DNA from 3 places in the Blautia sp. AM29-29 genome. Region 3 is predicted to be linked to each of the others. Evidence: riboswitches for the same ligand, from Rfam matches in the RefSeq annotation. Region 3 holds a riboswitch; each other region holds the start of a gene.

The links. A riboswitch is a leader RNA that binds a small molecule or an ion and turns the genes downstream of it on or off. The one in region 3 is predicted to bind cyclic di-GMP.
Positions count from the first base shown of each region.
Region 1: it holds a riboswitch for cyclic di-GMP, as region 3 does, so the genes downstream of both, DW769_RS13705 (ABC transporter substrate-binding protein) here and DW769_RS16735 (ABC transporter substrate-binding protein) in region 3, are expected to answer to the same signal.
Region 2: it holds a riboswitch for cyclic di-GMP, as region 3 does, so the genes downstream of both, DW769_RS10705 (response regulator) here and DW769_RS16735 (ABC transporter substrate-binding protein) in region 3, are expected to answer to the same signal.

Region 1 covers NZ_QUJD01000020.1:44,422-52,066, reverse strand. The annotation lists gene DW769_RS13710 (ATP-binding protein) at 1-1,721, opposite strand, end outside; gene DW769_RS13705 (ABC transporter substrate-binding protein) at 1,787-3,628, opposite strand; cyclic di-GMP riboswitch class I at 3,728-3,803, opposite strand; gene DW769_RS17450 (helix-turn-helix domain-containing protein) at 4,250-4,456, shown strand; gene DW769_RS13690 (glycoside hydrolase family 3 N-terminal domain-containing protein) at 4,480-6,894, opposite strand; gene DW769_RS13685 (glycoside hydrolase family 3 protein) at 6,895-7,645, opposite strand, start outside.
Region 2 covers NZ_QUJD01000013.1:71,925-79,569, reverse strand. The annotation lists gene DW769_RS10735 (DUF6017 domain-containing protein) at 1-45, opposite strand, end outside; gene DW769_RS10730 (ParB/RepB/Spo0J family partition protein) at 124-1,026, opposite strand; gene DW769_RS10725 (ParA family protein) at 1,016-1,801, opposite strand; gene DW769_RS10720 (ParB/RepB/Spo0J family partition protein) at 1,816-2,781, opposite strand; tRNA gene DW769_RS10710 (tRNA-Arg) at 3,108-3,181, opposite strand; gene DW769_RS16435 (hypothetical protein) at 3,556-3,699, opposite strand; cyclic di-GMP riboswitch class I at 3,809-3,884, shown strand; gene DW769_RS10705 (response regulator) at 4,122-4,430, shown strand; gene DW769_RS10700 (DUF3878 family protein) at 4,605-5,603, shown strand; gene DW769_RS10695 (MATE family efflux transporter) at 5,904-7,235, opposite strand; gene DW769_RS10690 (AIM24 family protein) at 7,400-7,645, opposite strand, start outside.
Region 3 covers NZ_QUJD01000002.1:188,525-196,169, forward strand. The annotation lists partial or broken gene DW769_RS02550 (response regulator) at 386-3,334, opposite strand; gene DW769_RS16730 (hypothetical protein) at 3,340-4,281, opposite strand; gene DW769_RS16735 (ABC transporter substrate-binding protein) at 4,278-5,189, opposite strand; cyclic di-GMP riboswitch class I at 5,278-5,353, opposite strand; partial or broken gene DW769_RS02560 (helix-turn-helix domain-containing protein) at 5,488-5,733, opposite strand; gene DW769_RS02565 (SufB/SufD family protein) at 5,792-6,715, opposite strand; gene DW769_RS02570 (ABC transporter ATP-binding protein) at 6,715-7,446, opposite strand.

The DNA.
Region 1 (7,645 bases), on a different contig from region 3:
CAGCTTCCCTGTCCCAATTCACTCTCCACATCAATGGTACCTCCCATTGCCTCAACCAGATTCTTAGTAATCGCCATTCCAAGTCCTGTTCCCTGTATTTTATTTGTAAGGGAACTTTCCGCACGGGTAAACGCATCAAAAATTGTATCCTTGAAATCTGCCGACATTCCCATACCATTATCGCTAACTAAGAAACGGTACTTTGCATAGACAGATGACTTTGTCTCACATTCTTCTACAAAGAACTGAATTTTCCCACCTTCCTGGGTATACTTCACTGCATTGGAAAGCAGGTTGCTGAAAATCTGCATCAGGTGAACCTGATCCCCATTCACCCACTCATGCTGAATATTTTCTTTTATGATTGTAAGGGTCTGCTGCTTTTCATATATTTGAGTATGAAATATAGTGTTAAGTTCCTGTACAAGATCCAGAATAGAAAAGTCAGAATATTTGAAGACTGTTTTTCCTGCCTCAATCTTGCTCATATCCAGAACGTCATTGATAATTCCCAACAGATGCTGTGATGAAATATCTATTTTATCTGCATACTCTATAACTTTTGCTTTATTACCTGCATCATGTCTGATCAAAGATGTGATACCAATGATTGCATTCATAGGTGTGCGAATATCATGTGACATATTAGACAGGAAATCCGTTTTCGCCTTATTTGCATTTTCAGCTGTCTGTAAAGCCTCTGTTGCAACGTTCTTTGCCTTTTTCAGTTTTTGATTGACTACTTCCATTTCCTTCATTGTTTGTAAATGAAGTTCATTATTTCTTTTTTCATATTCTGCTTTTTGATCTGCAAGACTAAGTCTGGAAATACTGTAGAATAATCCGGCAAAAAGTAAAAGTATAAAACCTGCCATGAGTATTGTTGTAAACAACACCGTTTTCTGGTAATCCATCAGCACATTGTCCACAACTCCCTTGGCCACAATGCACACCAAAATGGTGTTGTTGCTTTCTATCGGACAATACCCCAGATAATAAGGGTTCTGTTTTCCCAAAAGTGCAACTCCGGATTCTCTGTTATCAAACTTCTTTTTGAACAAATCAGCCTCTTCTTCTGTAATAGCCTGTTCCCCTTTTAAATGTTTTAACAAAGAATAATTACGCAGGTATTTATCTCCACTCTGGTTCGTATACGTAATATTTCCGTCATGATCCAGCATGAACAAATATGCTTTTCCATGATAACCTTTCAATTTTAACATGGAATCCAGTTTCGAATGATCATACACAGTTCCAATTGCCGTATAAGTTTCTCCATTGATCGTGTATTCCTGACATGGAATCGCAACCAGATAACCGTCTTTTTTCTTCTGATCATAATCAAGACGCACCAGTTTTCCAATATTGTATCCGTTCTTTAAGTCCAGCAGAAGTTTACTTGGCATATCAATCCGCATTTTTGTTCCACCTGCTGATATTGCCTGACCATTTTCCTGAAGGAATATAAGAGTACTTTCCGATTCTTTTTCCCATGCTTCAAAGAAATTTTTGTTCGTATCCGTTTCAAGAGACAGTTCCCTCTCATGAAGTAAGAATTCCTCAACCAACTGCAGCTGGCTGTAGTATCCACTCACCTGAAGATCATAGGTCTGCTGTATCTGTTCAACAACAGCTCCCATACTGCTTTTTCCATTTTCGCTGATATACTTATTAGACTTACTTATAAGATACTTGATACAAACTAAGCTTAAAAGAATCATAAGTAGTATAAGCAACAGCCTTGTTATTTTTTTTCTTTTGTTTACCTTTTGTTCTATCTCCACTTTTACTGTTCAACCTCTATATAATCTTCCGGTGCTGACGGCTGCTGTCCATTTGACATTGCTTCGGTCCATGCACTTGATAATGTTGTATCTTTAAGCTGCTCAATCTCACATTTCAGATTTATTTTTTTCAAAACAGACATTGTGGTGTCTGTAAGAAGAATCGAGTATTCCTTTTTTTTGTCTATTTTCTTATCATTAACTGTTAAGTCCTTTAACGAAAATCCACTTTCCTCTTGATTGACGATCATTTTCATACCGGATGCAATTGGTAATTCGTATTTATTGGTTACGTAAAAATTCTCATCAGCATCAGCAAGATAATTTTCCACGAGTTCATAAACCTGTTTACCATTGATTTTTGCAACATATAATGGTGTATCTGAACTCTTCGCTGTCATCATGCCAACCCGGCTGCTGGTGCATTCTCCTTTGTACATAGAAGAAGTGAAATAATATGGTGCCAGAGCCAGCTGTGCATCATTTTCTTCTCTGATCGTAGTTAAAATGGAAGATGCTGCATCACGGCCATTTCTATCGTTCAGTGAAATGGAATATTCATTTTCAAAATTCACCGTTGCTTTTTCTTCTGGATCTTTACGATTCATTACACTGCGAAAAGTATCATAAGCCTGTATTTCATCCATTTCCCCTGACAGTAATCCGTGAACAGCCTCAAGACTTGCATCAAATGATTTTTGAGCGGAATATCGGATATAAACAGCATTATGATTAATTTCCTCTTCCAGTCCAGGCACATCCTGCATCATGGTTGGAACATCTGTATTCAATGAAATAACACCGCTTCCATCCGCAATCAGCTTTTGCCCCTCTTCTGAAATCATACAATCCAGCACATCCAGCGCAGTATCCAGTTTCTCCCGATCTTTTTCCAGGTTTTTGTTAAATGCAATGTTTAAGGACGGAGTCATGTACACATAGGATTCATCCGATGTCTGTGAAAAGTAAGGAATACGGATCAGCTCCGCATCCATCTGTTTCTGCAGCTGCTGCATAACCGTCGGATGTCCATGAAACATTGCTGATTTTCCTTCGACAAACATCTGGGTTCCTGTATTGATATCAATATTGATATCTTCTTTACCAAAATGCGAGTCCTTAAGAAACTGACTGGTTTCTGAAAAAATACGTTTCCATAATACATCATCAAACTTTACTTCATCCGCTGCAGTCTCTGCACCGTTTCGCCATTCAATACCATCCAGGCTTGTAAACTCACCGATTGCTGCAGCCTGGATGATTTCATTATTAGACCAGTCTTCACCAAGATCCATGGAATACGGTTTTATGCCATTATCATAAAACTGCTGACATGCCTGTACATATTCCTCATAATTTTCTGGAATCTTTACGCCATACTGATCAAACAGTGTTTTGTTGGCAATGATCGTCTGCGGAATACCACAGATTGGCAGCCACTGGATTTCATCCTCCGCATTCTTATAATATTGCACCGCATAAGAATAATACTTGGAAACAACATCATAAGAAGCAAAATCCATAAGATAAGGCTGTAAGTCCTGTGCATCTGTTCCAGAAAATCGACGTACTGTTATAATATCCGGTAATTCATCATGTTCTTTAAAATAACTGTATAAATCGGTATCATTGTTACCTATAATAAATTCAATATCCTGATCTGGAAACTGTTCATGGATATAGGGTGCAATATTTTTCATCAAACGATTTTCCCACAGATAAACGGTAAGATGATCATCATTTATAGATACTTCTTTCTTTGACTGTCCACATCCAGACAAGACAGCAGATGCTACAAGTACACCTGACACCACTGCTATCAGACAACGTTTTGCCTTTTTCATACTTTTATTTTCCTCATTCTTTCCTGATAAAATCATTATTGTTACGTCTATGAAATAACACCGTAAAAAAGCACCGTCAGACAGACAGTGCACCTCATTTTATGCAACTGGCTGCCATTTTAAAGGCCCTGTAGCTTTGCGTCCCAGACTTTCATCTGGTTTGCCAATTTCCTTATTATAGCTTTAATCTTATGTAAAAAACTGATTTTATTATACTTTAGTGTTCTACTATACACAAGAAAAAAATTAACATTTTAACGTTCAAAAACAAAAAAAGAACAGCCGATACATATACTCGAACTGTTCTCTTACTTCCGAAGTCCACGCAGCATTGACATTACTGTTTCCTGCTCATTTGTACTCAGATCATTCCATATCCCTAGAACTTCTTTCTGTTTTTCTGTCAGATTCTCTGAATTATCTTCTCGAAAAAACTGCGATAATGTCACGCCCAAAGCTACACATATTTTTTCAAGTGTGATCAGCGACGGCAGGTTTTCCTGCTCTGGTTCATATGGTACTTACAATTCCACGTTGTATGTGATAAACTATTATTGTCCATTTAGACTACCTTTACAATCCTTTTTACAGCAAGTATACTTATTATATCGAAAAAATAATATGAAAATATCTGCAGAAATTATTAAGATATTGCCAAAACATAGAAAACAAATCACGGAGATAACAGAAACCACACTTCCCATCAGACAGATCGTCCTGCAGACCGGCTTCAGCCAGCAGTCCTATTTCGGAAAATGTTTCCGTGAAAAAATGAACTGCTCCCCACGGGAATACCGCAAGAACAGAACCGAATGCCGCTTTGTATAAAATGGCATCCGGTTCTGTTCTTTTTATTTCGCTGCGGCACTTGCCCAAAACGCTCTATTTCTTCCCGCAACCCATTTATTTTCTTTCACACAGTAGCTTCCTCTTAAACGAATATCTTCTGAAGAACTTCCGACCTCTACTGCATATCGTCCTTTTTCCACTTTCCAGTGCATATCAATGTCCAGAAAAGCCATTTGATCCGTTTTCACCTCAAAGCATACCGTTTTCTTTTCGCCCTTTCGCAGGTGAATGCGCTTAAAACCTGCCAGTTCTTTTACTGGTCTTGTCAGGCTGGCATATTCATCTCGTAAATAAAGCTGGACAACCTCATCTCCTTCACAGCTTCCCGTGTTCTCAACAGCGCAGGAGATCTGAACCGTATCTGCTGCCTTTTCATTTCCCATCGAGATATGTAAATCCGAATATGTAAATGTTGTATACGACAGTCCGTATCCAAAATAATATCTCGGTCTGTGCGGCATATTCACATAATTGGCAAAACCGATACTGCCGCTCTGATCCCAGGAGGAACCATATGGATGATTGTAATAAACCGGAAGCTGTCCCACTCCATAAGCAACGGTAACCGGAAGTTTTCCTCCCGGATTATATATTCCGGTTAAAATATCAACTACTGCTTCTGCTCCTGTTTCTGATGGACTCCATGCTTCCAGAATAGCATCTAAATATTCCTCTGCAGCATCACTGGAAATCGGTCTTCCATCAAAGTGAACGCCAACCAATGGTTTTCCAAGCTGCGCAGCCTTGCGAATAAATGCATCCTGACATTTTGGAAGGTTAATATCAGTACTGTCAATTCCTTCTCCCATTGATGCCATGGAACACGTTCCGTGCTTACCGCCAAGCGTCAGTATCACAATGTCTGCCTGCTTTGCTGCCTGCAGCGCTTCTTCAAAATGACTTTCGTCGTTTCCTGCAATCGGATAGCCATATGCATATAAAATCTCACTTTCCGGAAAGCGGATTTGGAATTCTTCATACAGATTTCTGCATTGCGGTTTCTGTCTTTTCAGGATCTGATCAAACTGCTCTGTCTCATCAGACTGAATATTGGTTCCCGGAACCGTAATAATCTCATCTGCATCTGCCTGTACAACTCCGCTTACACCTGCAATAGAATTGGCAATCGCATAGGTAGACTCCATCATACACATATGTGTGTATCCACCAAACATTTTTCTGGCATACCCGGCATGCGGTCCGATCACCGCGATTTTTTTCCCTTTTGCCGCAATCGGCAATACGCCGTCATTTTTCAGCAGTACCATGGATTCTCTGGCCGACCGCAGGGAAGTGTTCCTGTCTGCTTCCTGCATTACAAGAGCATGAAGCTCTTTTCCTTCCAGCGCATAGGGATTTTCAAATAAGCCCATTCTGAATTTTCCCTCCAGAACCCGCAAAACCGCTGTATCCAAAATATGGATATCCAGTTTTCCACTTGAAAACATCTCTTTTAATTTCTCATTATAGCCAGTACAGGACGGCATCTCGATATCCATTCCCGCATGAAGACACATCGCACCGGCTTCTTCAAATGTTTCTCCAATATGATGTACACTATGCGCATTTCCCACTGCACCGTAATCGCTGATGCACATGCCGTCAAATCCCATTTTTTCCCGAAGCAGTTTCGTAAGCATGTTATGAGAAGCAGATACATCTTCTCCATTCACAGCGCAATAACAAGGCATAATACCTTTCAGATCTGACTCTGTGATTGCTGCCTGGAAAGGTTTTGCAAACACTTCTTCTAAAAGTCGCGTCGGCGTTTCGCTGTGTGTTCCATGAATTCCACCCTGCGAATTATGAAAAGCCACAAAATGTTTTGCCACACTTTCTGCTTTTCTTGAAGCAACTGTATTCTTTTGTATTCCTTTCGTATACGCTGCCCCCATCGCACTTACAAGGGAAGCATCTTCTCCATAACTTTCTCCAAAACGGCCCATACGCGGATCTCTTGCCACATCCAGAACCGGTGCCAGTATATGGGTAATACCACAGGCCGTTTCCTGTCTGCTCACAATTTCTGCAATCTGTTCTTCCAGCTTGGGATCAAAGCTTGCTCCCCTGCCAATCCCAGACGGAAAACTGGTGGAGTCCTGAATGAAGGCCCCGCACAATCCTTCCATATGAAAGATTGCCGGTATTTGATGGGCACTGTTTTCCATCACAATCTTCTGCACTTTTCTCTGCCATGCAGCCACTTCATCAAGTGTCTCCATCCTGCGCATTTCCAGCGTGCTTACTTCTCCCATTCCGTATTTTGTCTCCTGCTGAATTTTTTCAAAGTTATAGGCATCCTGATCAAAAGGAAAAACACAGTTAATCTGTGCCATCTTTTCGTCAAGGCTCATTTCTTTGAGCAGAAGAGAGGCTCTTTCTTTGGCACCCAGTGTATGATCCCTATATGATTTCATTTAAATACGCTCCCCTTTCTCAAATAACTTCAGAACATGTAACAATCTTGCAACACTCCTTTCCAGATCTTTTCTGGTAATCCGTCTCTCCTGATAGGCCTGCAAAATCTGCCGGATCACCGGCGGGCCACCCGGCATCACGATATCATTTCCCGCTGCCACAGCATCGCCGCCATCTGCGACAATATCCATATCGCCCCAGTCAGTAACGACAACACCATCAAAGTTCCATTCTTCCCGTAAAATATGCGTACACAAATCTCGATTTCCAGCTGCAAGAACCCCATTAATTTTATTAAACGATGTCATAATAAAAGATACTCCGGCATCTCGAACCAACATTTCAAAAGGTTTCAGATAAAGTTCCCGCAATGCACGTTCCGTAAGGATGGAATCTACCGCATCGTACCGCTTCTTCGCACTTCCTCTTCGATACGTTTCCTGTTCATTCACGGCAAAATGTTTGGGGCAGACGCGGACAGGATGATTTTCCTGAACGCCCTTTGTAATCTGGACCGCACAGATTCCGGTCAGATAAGGATCCTCCGAAAAATATTCAAAATTTCGCCCGCAAAGCGGATTCCGGTGCAGATTGACTGCTGGTGCCAGCCATACGTCAACCGCTTTCTTTTCGCACTCTGCGCCAACCGCATTTCCAAACGCTTCCCACAGTTCTTTATTGAATGCGCAGGAAATCAGCATAGCCGTTGGCCAGGCCCCCGTTCCCACACCTGCCGGTCCATCTTTATAA
Region 2 (7,645 bases), on a different contig from region 3:
AGCTTCGGTACCGTAAAAATAATTAAATGTCATTTTTTTCTCCATAATTTCCTCCTTTCATTTTCTGCTAAGAAGTCCTCTTTTTAAACTTCTTTGACATTGTTTTCTTAGCTTTTTCTCTCCTTAACAGGACTGTTCCTGCATCCACTTTTCTAATAATGATTCAATCACCTGCTCCATATCTTTGGCTGTATAATCATCCGGAAAATACTTTGTCAGTTTCTTTTCTGAGAAAGTAAGAGACCGGGATACTTTCTTTGCCATCACACAGTTATTGAAAATCGATAACATCTGAATCTGATTGATTGGTCCATCATTCAGCTGATTTCTGAGTGCTGCAATCTGTTTTGGTTTGATGAATCCGGTGTCGCTGATATATTCGTAGATCCATCCCTGTACTTCCTTATCGATGTAGGAGATATTGACAGCAACCGTAAACTGAAGCTTCTTGTTATCTACCAGATCAAGAAGTTCCGGAATAAGTTCTGTTAATCGTACAAATCTTTGAACCTGAGCTCTACTTTCCCCAACTTGCTTGCTCAAGACTTCATCAGATCTCAACTTCGTCTCATTTTGAGACAAAGTTAAATCTGTTCTAACTCCCTGTCTTTTCATTGCCTCTAGTTTCATCTTATAAGCAAATGCTTTCTCACTCGGCAACAATTCCTCTCGCTGAATGTTAGCATCCACCATAGCCACAATGGCATCATCATCCGATAATTCTCTTACGATTGCCGGAATAGTTGTAAGTCCTGCAAGCTGTGCTGCATGCATTCTTCTGTGACCGGATACCATTTCATATTCTTCATTATCATCCATTCGAAGCAGTACCGGTGTCAGTACTCCATTGATCCTTACACTTTCAACCAGATCCTGCATCTTTTCATCATCCAGCACCTTGAACGGATGATTTTTAAACGGATGGATCTTACTAATCTCTATCTCCATTGCAGATTCTTCATTTACCACACCAAGCAGTTCATCAATGCTTGCCAGTTTAATCTTTTCGCCACTTCTATTTTTCATTTTTCAAAACCTCCTGTGTTAAGTTTTTATATGCTTCGGCAACTTTTCCTTTCGGGCAGTGCATGTAGATGCTTTTTCCCTCTGCACTGGTCTCAGCTGCTTTTACAGACATCGGAATCACATTTTCAAATACTTCTATCTGGCTTCCGTATGTTGTATGTACTCTCGATGCAATGTCCCTTGCGTAATTGGTTCTGAAATCAACCATAGTCAACAGAATGCCCTCAATCGCCAGTTTCCGGTTCAGCCTTTTCTTTACTGTAAGAATGGTCTTGATCAGCTGCTGAAGTCCTTTCACCGGCAGATATGCGGCCTGTACAGGTATCAGCACGGAATCGGAAGAGACCAGTGCATTGATTGTCATCATACCAAGACTTGGCATACAGTCGATCAGGATATAATCGTATCGGCCTCTTATCGCATCGATATATTCCTTCATGATCATTTCTCTGCTCATAACATTTCCCATCGTTACTTCCAGGGCAGAAAGCTCAATATTTGCCGGAAGTAGATCTACATTTTCCTGGTGATGTAAGATACCATCTTCCAGAGAGATTTCTTCTTCGTTAATGACATCCATCATAATCGTTGCCAGTGTGATGCGAAGATCATCCGGTTCCTCATATCCAAGACTTGCGGTTAAACTTCCCTGTGGATCCGCGTCGATCAGCAACACTTTCTTACCTTCTCTTGCCAGTCCAATGCCTACATTTACGGTTGTGGTGGTCTTTCCGACGCCACCTTTCTGGTTTACTACGGATATAACTTTACTCATGATTTCTTCCTCCTTTAACTTTCCCATGATTCTTTTTTCCATAATTTCAACAGTGCCAGTATTTCCCGTTTCATCATCGCCGGTGTATAGGAATTTGGAAAATACTTGTGTAACTGCTCGTTTGTGAATGCCACTCTTGTGATCTCACCCTTTTTCACTTCACACATGATTTCTTCCATCTTTTCCAGTGACAACTGTTTTTCTTTACTCAGTTGCCGGATCCTCTGTGCCTGTGAGAGTGATGGGATCGCCTGTGCATACTCCATTGCTACAAGCAATTCCTTTTGCTCTTTTTCACTTAATGCTGCTATCTCTACAGCCGGACAAAAAGAAATGATCTCATCATCCAGTTTCTGCAACATTTCCGGTATCAGTTTTGTCAGTGAGATATAACGCTGCACTTGTTTTGGGCTATCACCACAATCTTCACTGATGATTTCTATTGCCCGCTTTCTTGGTGTTTTGTGGTCAACTTGGCTTTTTTTTCGACCACTTTTTCTTTTTAATACGTCATTCTTCAGTTTGTAAGCAAAAGCTTTTTCACTGTAGCTGATCCTTTCTCTGTGAAGATTGGAATCTACCATGCTCAAGATGGAATCATCTTCACTTAATACCCGGATGATTACCGGTACTTTACGGTATCCCAGTTTCTCCGCAGCATGTTTTCTTCTGTGACCGGATATGATCTCATAGTATCCATCCGGTACCGGTCTGACGATCAGCGGATTTAATATTCCATACTTCTCAATGCTTTCCTGCAGAAGAAACATTTCCTTATCATCTTTCACCTGAAACGGATGCTCTTTGAACGATCGAAGACGCTCAATCTCAATTTCTATGATTCTTTCTTCGTTTTCTTCTGATTGTCTGTTTGGTTTAGTCATCTTGACTCCTTTCCTCCGGGATTCAGGAAATAAAAAATGCCTGCCTGGAACTTTTATAGATAGTAAAGTTCCAAACAGACATTGCTGTTTGACCATTAGCTGTAGCTAATAGAATTGAATACTGTTTCAGCTAATTCATGTTTGCAGGTTTGGGAGAGATTGTTTCTTTTCCCGCCTTTTCTCTGATTTACATCCCCGAATAAGGGGTGACAACAGAGCGGAACCCAAATGTTAGCTGGACTTTCTAAAACCCATGTTTGCAAACCGGTAATTTTGATTAGCTGTCAGCTAACAAAAATCGGATTGCGTTAGCTGGAAATTGATCATTTTGAATGGAATTTTGTGTCACGAACGTGATTTGAAAATAACAAAAGCGTTCGTTGTCAGCTAATCCAGCTAACATTTTCGAACGCTTTGAAGCCCGTCGCCAAGAGGATTTGAACCTCCGACCCCTCGCTTAGGAGGCGAGTGCTCTATCCAGCTGAGCTATGACGACACATGCCGCAACCCCTTGATTTTACTGGGTTTCTGGGATTTTTCCCTTCGGCCATATATAAGATTATCAACTCTTTTTCGAGTTGTCAATCTACAGATTTTTTTGATTCGGTAACATTAGAACATTTCCCCATTTGGGGAATGCTTTGTTGTCACCATTAGCATTTTTCAGAATAGATTCGAACTGAAAGTTGTTTTTCATTTTTTCCCTTTGGGGAATGCCTCGGCTTTCTCTTAGGAGGCGGACACTCTATCCTACTGAGCTACAGAAACAAAAATTATAAATGTTTCAGCCAGGTCAGCAACAAAAATATTATACTATATTTTTGCTGCTTTTTCAAGACGAAACACATACTTGCGATTCTGCAGTTTACTTCAGGAATTTTCCATTGTGAGTACCTGATAAATTCTCTTATAGGCTTTTTCATAGGTCCAGCAGCCTTCGACATTGTTGTAGTATTCATTATTTTTTTCGACAACATATTCTAAATCGTTTTCTGTCATGAGTCTGTATTTCATCGTACACCTCCAATGTTAAAAACAGTAATCTGCCAAAATCCAGAGGTCATTATATCATATTCCGATGGGAAAGGAGAAGAGAGTCTTACAGCAATGAATTAAAATAAAAAAAGAATCTCGGCAAAGCAGTCGAAAGGCTGTGACGCAAAGCTACAAGGCCTGTAAAATGGCAGCCAGCTGCGTAAATATGGAACATTTCTTATAAAATAAATAGGGAGAAATGACTGAAATGCACGGTAGGAGAATCTATGGTGCTTTTTTATTGCCTGCGAAAAGAAAATACGAGAGGAGGAGTTTGCATTTTCCCGCCATCCGGCGATCACCGCATTTACGAGCATGAACGTGGAGACACCGACCATCGTGGCGTATCTGTTTGACCACCCGCTGTATCTGGTGGCACTGATTGCAGGTGTGCTGCTGTTCTGCTTGCGGAGGATAATGCACTGAATGCAGAGGTTGCGACGGAGCTGCTCGGAAGCCTCGGCCTTGTCGTGGACTGGGCGGAGAATGGTTCCAAGGCCGTGGATCAGTTTGAAGCGTCGGATCCGGGAAGCTATTTTGCGATCTTCATGGATATGCAGATGCCGGTGATGGATGGCATCGAGGCGACGAAAAAAATTCGAAACAGTGTGCGTGAGGACAATGATGTTCCGATTTTTGCGATGACAGCAAATACTTTTGCAACGGACCGCAAGCGGTGCGCGGACGCGGGCATATTCCGAAACCGGTGAATTTAAAAGAGATTCAGACGACGCTGGACGAGAAAGTGCGGACGGCATGTGCCGGATAACGGGACGGATTAATAACAGAAAAATTTGGAGAAGGGGCTCTACTGCTTTGGATTGCAGTGGAGCCTTTTTATGGTGTATCATAGGAAGTAAAAGAAAACAGGGGAGAATCACGGAATGGAAATTGCAGAAAATATCACATGGACCGAGGAACTGGAAAGGCTGGATGTGCTTCTTTCGCAGGGGCAGTTCGAGCTGCTGCTTCCGGGTGAGCGGTACGGGGGAGGAGAAAAGGAGATCTGGCTTGTCTATCTGATGAACGATGCGGCAGAGAGCTTTCTCGTTTTTCATGACGCGGAGCTGACGGGAACGTATCAGAAGGAATACGAGGGAGAAATAGATGCCGCACTGGAAAAAGACGGGGAGCAGTACGTTCTGATCGTGCGGCAGAAAGAGACGGTGTGCACGCTGTTTTTCAGCCGCCTTTCACTGGAAGTGCATCTGTTTGATTACGGAAAAACGGGTCATTTCTGGGTGGACGGATACGAGTATCTGCGGCAGATTGAGTTCCGTATTGCGATCCTGCGGGACAAGCTGGAATACCTCGGCGAGGCGTTCTGCACCGAGGAAGAAATGCGTCTGGCATCGCTGGCCAATTTCCCGCCGCTCAATTTCTGCTGCTACCCGGCCGTGCCGGATCAGTATCTCGTACCGTCATGCCCGTGGTGGGAAGCGACGGAAGAGGCAATTACGGAGATGAAAAAACTGGCATCGGAGGCAGGCGATAAAGTGCTGCTGTGGTATCTTGCACTTTATGAAAAATGGCAGGGAAAACTCCTCGCAAAACAGATCGCAAAACTGCTGCATACGAGCCGCCACGCGAAAGTCGTGGATTTACTGGAAAAAAAACTGGCCCGCGAAGCACAGAATTATCCGAAACGACGCTTCACCGGCGAAGAAGGAACCCAGATCCGAAAAATCCAGGAGCAGGCAATGAAACGGAAAAAGATACTGGAAGCCGAAGGAAAACGCGCATCATTGCTGCGCGAGGAGCCATTCTTTTATGCACGGGATTCGGTGGAATATAAGGTCCATCTGATGATCTGGGGAACGAGAGGGAAAGAGCGGGTTGTGGAGGTTGAGACGTTTAAAATTTCCAGAACGCAACGGCAATGATCAGCTCCTTTACGGACGAGCCGGAAGTGATTCAGTTTTAATGCCAGTAGACAAGAAGTCCCCCGCTTCTAAAGTGGTGGGATGAATTGTTAAAAGAAACATAACGGCAGTGGCGGGCGGAGAGAAATCGGTATCCTCCACAGACATGAGGCAAGTCACAGTCGAACTATTTTCGACATGTCAGACTCCGTGAAAATACCGACTGTGAATTGAAACAAGGGATAAGGTAAAATAGAAAGCGCTTATTTGAGGCGGGAATGAAATCTCAAATAAGCGCTTTTTCTATACGCTGCCGCCAAGTCAGGCTGCGGGCAGTTTATAATATTTCGATGTATGCTGGCGGTAGAGCAGCAGCAATCCGCGGATGCAGAGCTCGATAGCCATGGCGATCCACATGCCGCGCAGGCCGAGCGGGGTGATGAGAAGCACCGCGAGACCGAGGCGGATGACCCAGATGCTGCCAAGGTTCAGAAGGCTTGGCACAAACGTATCGCCTGTTCCGCGGAGGGCTCCGGCGGCAACGATGGAAGCGCCGAAAAACGGCTCGGCGAGCAGTTCGATGCGGAGTACCTCGGCGGCAAACGAGCGCACCTGCGGGTCAGGAGTCAGAATGCTAAAGACGAACGGACAGAAGATCATCATCAGACCTCCAGTGATGGCCATCAGGACTGCGCCCATGGCAATGCAGATATTTCCGTAGCGTTTCGCCAGCTTGTAATTTCCGGCGCCGTAGCTTCTGCCGACGAGCGTTGTCGCGGCGGAACCGATGCCGTAGCCTGGCATGTAGCAGAGGCCTTCGGCGGTGACGGCGAACGAATTGGCCGCAATCGCAATGGAGCCGAGCGGGGCAATCAGCATGGTGGCAGCAACCATGGCGCTGTTCATCGCGATTTCCTGTACGGCAACCGGCACACCAATTTTGAATGCAGTTTTCAGAATTTTCGTATCAAAAACCGTTTTTTCCTTCCGGCGGAGACGCAGCCGCGGATTGCGGACACAACAGAACCAGGCACCCGTGAGGCTGATGACGGCGCAGGCCAGCATCGTTCCCATACCGGCACCCATGACACCGAAAACCGGAATCAAAAGAGCATTGAAAATGATATCGAGCACGCACATGACGGCATTTAAAATACTGGGCATCACCATATCACCGCTGCACTGCAGGAAGGACGACATCAGCGAGTTGAGCTGGGAAAACGGAAGCATGATGGCAAACATCATAAAATAGAGCGTGGCATTCCGCCGGATCTCCTGCGCACCGCCGAGCCACCCCGGCAGCGGATGACTGATCAGAAGCCCGATCAGGCACAAAACAGCCGACACAACAAGCGCGGACGCGATGCCATGCCGCACAACATCCCTTGCCTTCTTGTCATGATTTCCCCCGATCTGATGCGCTACCTGAACAGAAAAACCGGCTGAAACCGCATAAATCGTACCGCTGAGGAGCCACGTCGTCGACGAAACCAGTCCGATCGCCGCCGAAGCATTCGCCCCAAGCGCGCCGACCATCGCGGAATCAATGTATTGCATCGCAATCGTAGTAATCTGTGTAAGAATCGCAGGCAGACTTAATCGCCCGACCTGCTGAATCTGCGGTTTCAGTTCAGTCCAGTTTATTCTATTCATCATTTTCTCCAGAACATGTATTTTATCGTATGGTTTTTCTTAAGAATGTAAAGATAAATGCGTATTTTACGCTAACATGTTTTGAAGAAAGTGTCAATCAAAAACGAGGTTTAATTTGACTTTTTTCTATGCGTATTAGGCATAGGGGCGGAGAGGATTCGAATTTAATTTTCCGGCGGAAGGTTGTTCTTCACAGCGGGGTTCGCCTGGGTCGTGTTGGTTGCAGTCGGCAGGGAATCTGTCGGGGCGACCGGGCTCATGAGGACGCGGCCGGTTCCGCGGTAGACGTTGACGAGGCCTTCACCGCTGACGGCGGAGCCGACGAGGGTTTTGGTGGAGCGCTCTACGGTGAAATCAAGGTTGGAGGACCAGCAGACGGCGAGGTTTCCATCGATTTTCAGTTCGTCGTT
Region 3 (7,645 bases):
AAGTCCACGAAGCATGGACATTACTGTTACCTGCTCATTCACCTTCGCCTGCACTGCCGGATTTTCATAAAACATGGGTTACATTTCCAGACTCATCCCGCTTTTTTACAATAAAAAGCATCCTGTGCCAGCTGCCATCACACATCCTGTATTCTGTATAAATACATTCTTCCGTCTTCAATCTGGCTGAAAGTGTAGAAACACCCGAAATGGACGTATCAGCGGACGATATTCCGGTGCAACCATTGTATCACAAAGCTGATACAGTTTCTCCGATACACAGCCTCTGTTTCCTGTCTGCTTTTCCCATGCACCTGGAAGGCTCCTGATTGCCTGATTTCCATTTCCCTCTTCTACCTTGTGGGTTTTATGATGTTCCAGGCGCCTAATCCAGATTCTTTTGTAACGTATCAATCAATTCTTCAATAATTATTGGCTTGGATAAGAATCCATCCATACCGCATTCCAGAACTTTCTTTCTGTCCTCATCAAAAGCATTAGCAGTCATGGCAAGAATGGTAATTCCCGACAGTGCCGGATCAGTAAGCGCACGAATCTGCCTGGTAGCCTCATATCCATTCATTACAGGCATCTGCACATCCATCAGTACCAGATCATAATCCTCCGGTGTTGAATTTTTAATTTTCTCCACTGCCTCTGCTCCATTTTCTGCTGTATCAACCAGGAATCCATATGCTTTCAGAATTTCCACTGCAATTTCACTGTTCAGTTCATTATCTTCCACAAGAAGTATACGCCTGCCTCTGAAATCTAAATCTGCTGCCGGAAGAATCTTATCCTCTGCCCGGGCCTGTTTCTGACCGATGGCAGCCATCAGAGTCTCTCTGATATCTGACATAAACAGAGGTTTCGCGCAGAATGCAGTCACTCCTGCAGTTCTGGCTTCTGTTTCGATATCTGACCAGTCGTATGCAGTCAGAATAATGATCGGCGTATTGTCATCAAGACTCCGGATCTGACGTGTAACTTCAATTCCATTCATATCCGGCAGAAGCCAATCGATGATATAAGCATGAAATGCATCCCCCAGCTCCATTGACTGTCGTGCACGGAGAACAGCCTCTTTACCCGAGACTGTCCATTCCGAACGCATTCCAACCTTTACAAGCATCTTTGTTACACTGTCACAGGTGTTAAAGTCATCGTCTACAACCAATGCCTTAAGACCCTCTAGTTCCGAAATCTTCTCTATGCAATGATGCTCAGGCTGAGTCCGAAATGGCAGACGGACTATAAACTCGGTGCCCTTGTCCTGCTCTGTCTGAACCTCAATAGTACCGCCCATCATATCCACGATGTTCTTGGTAATGGCCATTCCAAGTCCCGTACCCTGAGTCCTGCTGACTGTAGAAGTCCGCTCTCGCTCAAAAGGAGAAAAGATCTTCTGTACAAATTCCTGACTCATTCCAATTCCGTTATCCTTTACCCGAAATTCATACAGTTCGCTGCCTTTTGCTTTTCCCGGGTACTGTCTGAGACGGACAGAAACGGTTCCGCCTGCCGGAGTAAACTTAACCGCATTTGACAAAAGATTCAGCAGTATCTGGTTCAGCCGCAGTTTGTCACAATAGACATCCTCATTCGTAACATCCATGGCATCCATATAAAGCTCCAGCTGCTTCGCATGAATCTGTCCACTGATGATCGTCTTCAGATCATGAAGCACATCCGACAGACAGACTTCTGTTTCTTCCAGATGGATCTTTCCGCTCTCAATCCGGCTCATATCCAATATATCATTGATCAGTGAAAGCAAATGCTTACTGGAAGAAAGAATTTTGCCCAGATAATCCTGAACCCTATTTTTGTCATCAATATTACTTACAGCCAGTGTCGTAAATCCAATAATCGCATTCATTGGTGTCCGAATATCATGAGACATATTGGAAAGAAAAATACTCTTCGCCCTATTTGCAGTCTCTGCCGCATGGACTGCCTCAGAAAGAGCCTGGTTCATTTTCCAGTCAGAGGTACGGTCTGACATAACCAGAATATATTTCTTTTCCCCGTTTACCTCACTTCCCATTGCAATATTATGAAACCAGCGCCTTTCCCCTGTCTTCTGATGTATAGATTCAAAATCCCACTCCTGCTGTTCATGAACCGGAATTTCTTTCAGATGATTCTTCTGCGAGTCTTCGGAATCTGCAGGGTGCAGTTTTCTTAAAACACGAATATCCTTGCGGATCTGTTCTACTGTAATACCCAGCAGTTTTTCCGCATTAGGGCTGATGTAATCCGTCTGATATGTTTGGGCATCCAGCATCAGGAAAACGTCATCCACATTCATGGAAAGCTTTTGAAACAGCTCATCACGGTACCGGATCTCCGCATCCTTTCTTCTGAGATTTGTCCTGTTTTTCTGGATAATAAGACTGATAAAAAAGGCAGCAATGCAAAGTACAACAGCTCCAACAAGAAGCATCGTGGTAAACTGCAGATTATTCATACTGGCATTGACAATATCAGACTGGACAAGTCCCAGAAACATCCAGTCCTGAATATCCGATTTTTCATAGACCAGATAATAATTTCTTCCATCCAGATTCAGCAACATCGCATCAGTATGTCCCGCTTTAAACTTCTCCAAAAGGACATTGATCTCTTTTTCAGACATATCAGAATGCCTTCTCAGAAAGCCGAAGAAATTATACACGTTCCCCCATAACTCGGAAGAATGAGCAATTACAACACGACCATCCGAATGAACAATAAAACTCTGAGCATTTCCATGGAAAGCAGAAATATCCAGCACATCTACGATATCAGAATTTTCATAAGCAATGGCAATTGCATCGTATTCAAATCCCTGATAAATTCCATGAGCCTCAGGTGTGGCAAAAACAAGCTGCTGGGATTTTCCGGGAACTGCTACATTCGCGATCACATCTTTTCCCTGCCGGATCTCCTCTTCAATATTTTCCTGCAATCCAAGGTACCCAGTTTCTCCTGTTACCCTCTTATAGTCTCCGACCGCTGATAGAAAATAGAAGTCTAAAAAACCTGCATCTTCCTGTGCTTGCTCTATATAATCAAGGATTTCGCTTTCACCAGAGATATTCTGCAGATTTTCACCCTAAATATGGAGGTAAGTCAGGTTCTTATTTGTCAGTTCTCTCAGCATCTGATCAGACTGATGAAAAACTTCCGTCAGATGAGAAACACTTTCCTCATAAATAGATTTCGACATAAACTTATAATATCGGAAAACAGCCAGAACAACTCCTATAAAGAGAAGAAGAAAGGCAACTATTCTCAATCCTTTTTTCCTGACAGGTTTCTTTCTATTTCTATTAGAATTCTTAACATCCATTCTTCTCACCTCAGGGTTATGTAATCTTCAGCTTCTGCAAGAACGGCATTGCCACCTGAAACATATGCTGTCCAGGTATCTTTCACAGAGGTAGCTTCTCCATCAAATATCATATTTTCATCTACAGGATAAGTTTCCATATGCTGCGGTGTGGCAAGACAGGTCACCGTGAAAGCATCCTCATCCCGAACTGCCTTTCCATCCTTTGTAACTTTACTTAATGTATAGCCATCTTCCGTTTCATTAATTTCCACAGAAATACCACTAACCACTGGCAAAGAACCACGGTTAAACGGAATAAATCCTCCCTCATAGCCTTCTACAAAGTTTTTGATCATTTCTTTCAGCTCAGCCCCACTCATCTTGCTGCTGTAAGCCGCCAGACCATTTGGCATGATCATGTCACCTGCCATTTTTTCTGTGTAGCCGGCTTTCAGCACATTTCCCGTAAAGCTGTTTCCGGTTACGATCAGCACATCTGACCCATAGATGCCACGTAGCGTGTTTGCCATAACAGAATATGCTGCATTTCCTCCACTGCTGTGGAAACGGTTGGAATACGACTTCTGTGAATCCAGCACGATATCCTCAGAAGCAGTTTCTTCCTCAAGAAGCTGAGAATTAAATGACTGGTATGCCTGCCCTGCATCGTATTCTCCTAAGATCATCTTCGAAACCACATCCTTGGAAACAGAGAAAAAGTCATTTGACGCAATACGGATATACATATGGTTTTCTTCGATCACAGGTTTTATATCTTTCAGATATTCCGTAAGCTGCATATCCACCTCCTGACTGTAGCTTAACAGATCCTGTCCATCATAAACAATCCTGTTCTGCGCATCCTCTGAAAACATTGTATCCAGTACCTCCATTGCTTTCTTTCTGCGTGTTTCATCCTTTGTCAGATCACGGTTTAAGGCCACCTGGAAATATGGCGTAGTCATAATCCACTTTTCACCGTTCTCCTGAAAGAATGGCAGGAATGTTGTGTTAATGCCCGATCCTGGAACATTTTTACACCGGAAGAACTGCCAAAGTACATGGCAAGCTTGCTACTTTTGTACATCTCAACAATATCATCATAATCCATATTCAGATCTTCCTGACTAAGCCCTGTATCCTGAATAAACTGTTCCATACGTTCAAAAGCCTCTGGCCAGACGGTATCGTCCAGACCTTCTCTCTTTGTATTTTCCGGGTCACTGTAGACCGTCCGCCACTTGCGTCCTTCCACAGAAGACAACTCTGATATAGACAGACCCTGCAGTGTTTCCATACAGGTATAATCATAAGAATAGTCTGCCGTAAATCCACGAACACCCACTTTGTCAAATGCCTGGCAGGCGGAAACAAAACTCTCGTAATCTGTTGGCAACGGGATACCATACTTTGCAAAAAGATCTTCGTTCACTACAAAACCATGTGCATCCGCACACACAGGAAGCCAGTTTACGCTTCCATCCTCGTTCCTGAAATTGCTAAGGTAGGTATCATAGACAGCACCTGCCGCATTGGTTGTGGAAAGGTCCATCAGACTGTCTTTCAGGGGACTTGCATCATGCAGGGAAAAACGACAGCAGGTTATAATATCCGGCAATCCACCGTTTTCATCAAGAAACTTATAGAAATCCAGATCATTATTCCCTACTACAAATTCAACATTGATATCCGGGAGCTGTTCCTGGATGTATGGTGCATATTTTTCATACAGGTTTGTGTTCCATAAATACACCGTGATGGTTTCTTCGTCTTCTTTTTTTGCACTCTTCTCGCCACATCCTGACAAAAGTGATAAAGAGGTCACCATCACTAAACATACAGACAAAACCTTGCTCCATCTTTTCTTTTTCATTACAAGTCCCCCTAATAAAATTTATTATTGTCACGTCTATGAAATAACACCACAAAAAAGCACTGTCAGACAGACAGTGCACCTCATTTTATGCAACTGGCTGCCATTTTACAGGCCCTGTAGCTTTGCGTCCCAGACTTTCATCTGGTTTGCCGATTTCCATATTATAGCTTTAATACTTATGCAAAAAACTGGTTTTATTATACTATAGCACTCTACTGTACACAAGAAAAACATTACCGTTTTAACGCCAAAAAATAAAAAAAGAACAGCCGATACATATACTCGAACTGTTCTTCTACTTCCGAAGTCCACGCAGCATTGACATTACTGTTTCCTGCTCATTTGTACTCAGATCGTTCCATATCCCTAGAACTTCTTTCTGTTTTTCTGTCAGATTCTCTGAATTACCTTCCTGAAAAAACTGCGATAATGTCACGCCCAAAGCTGCACATATTTTTTCAAGTGTGATCAGCGACGGCAGGTTTTCCTGCGCCATGATTCTTCCCAGTGACGACTGGGAAATTCCTGACAGCTGCGATAATCTATATTTAGTGTCTGCTGATTAAGTTGCAAACACTTCTCTTGTTTCCTTTTTTTCTTCAGCTCAGGAAGTTTTCAATAATGACGTTTTCCGCCTCCGCTTCCGTCATGCCGAGCGTTCTGAGTTTCAACAGCTGCTCGTCATTGATCCGTCCGATCGCCGCCTCGTGGATGATTGCCGCATCCACATGTTTTGCCTGGATCTCCGGAATAGATCCGACCTGTGCGTGATCCATGATGATAGAATCGCACTGGATATGGGCGTGGCATTTGTTTTTGCCGACTGCCTTCGGATGGAAGACCTGGGAGGAATTGCCCTTTCCGACAGAACGTGAAATAATCTGTGCGGAAGAACCGCTTCCGTTCATACATACTTCAATATCCGACTCTGCCTTCTGGTCACCGTCTGTCATCAGACGTTCGAGCACGAACAGTTTGGAGTTTGCATCCATCACAACATTCGTCGTACGAATTGTTGAGTCAACGCCCTTAATCTGTACGGTATCCAGCGTAAAAACGGAATTTTCTCCGATTTCAATATTTGTCACCGGGTTCAGAATCCGCTGTCCCGTTCCGTTTCCCTCTCCGTAATGCTTTTCCTCGTAGCGCACGTTGGCATTTTTTCCTACATGGAACGTATGGATACCGTCGTGCCGGCTGTCGTTGCAGCCGCCGTTGTGAATGCCGCAGCCCGCTACAATCGTAACATCGGCGCCGTCCGCAACGTAGAAATCATTGTAAACAAGATCCGTCATACCGGAAACGCTGACGACAACCGGGATAAATACTTTTTCGCCTTTTGTCTCGCCGTCAATCAAAATATCAATGCCCGGCTTATCCTCTTTTTTGCGGATTTTGATATGTTCACTGTCACCATGGCAGAGCGGAATGCCGTTCTGGCGGAGATTGTATGCCCCTTTCTGCTCAAATCCCTCGCTGATCTGATTTAATACGCCCTGGGTTGTCTCATCTACCTGTACCATCAGCATGTGCCTCCTTCCTGGCCGCACATCCGGCCTGTTTTCTGCTGGAACAGGGTCGGCAGTACGTCTTCCTTTGTACCGTATTCTTTCACCTGGCCGTCCTCGATCACCATGATCTTGTCTGCCATCTGGATAATGCGTTCCTGATGGGAAATGAGAATCAGACATTCTTTTTTCTCTTTGTGGATTTCTTCAAACCGCCTGATCAGCATGGAAAAGCTCCACAGGTCAATGCCGGCCTCCGGCTCATCGAAAATGCTGACCTTATGCGGTTTTGCAAGCACCGTTGCGATCTCCAGACGCTTCATCTCTCCTCCCGAGAGCGTACCGTCCATCTGACGGTTCAGGTAATCGGCAGAGCAGAGTCCGACGGCGGAGAGGAGTTTACAGCTCTCGGCTTCCGTCAGTTCTTTTCCGGCTGCCAGCGACAGCATTTTTTTCACCGTCATTCCTTTAAAACGCGGCGGCTGCTGGAATGCATAGCCGATGCCGGCGTTTGCACGGTGGTCAATATCATAACCGGTAATATTTTCCTCATCCAGGAAGATTTCTCCGCCATTGGCGTCCTCAATTCCTGCAAGCACTTTGGCCAGCGTTGATTTTCCGCCACCGTTCGGTCCTGTAATCACCAGCATTTCCCCGTCCTTTACCTCAAAACTGATGTGGTTGACGAGGCAGCGTTTTCTTCCCTCTTCGTTTACTTCAAAGGTAAGATTGTCTACTTTCAGCATATTTGCACCTCTTTTGTTTTCACTCTTTGCAGGGATAATCCCCCTTTCAAAAACTCTACTCCTTCTCCTAAAATCTGTCAATTATTTGTTGTGGTTTTGAGAGACTCTTTTGTTTTATGCAGTGATTTTTCCCGTAACATTTTCTTTTCCTGCATTCTTTTTCGTTTCTTCTGGATCGCATGCTGTGTTTGCGGTATAA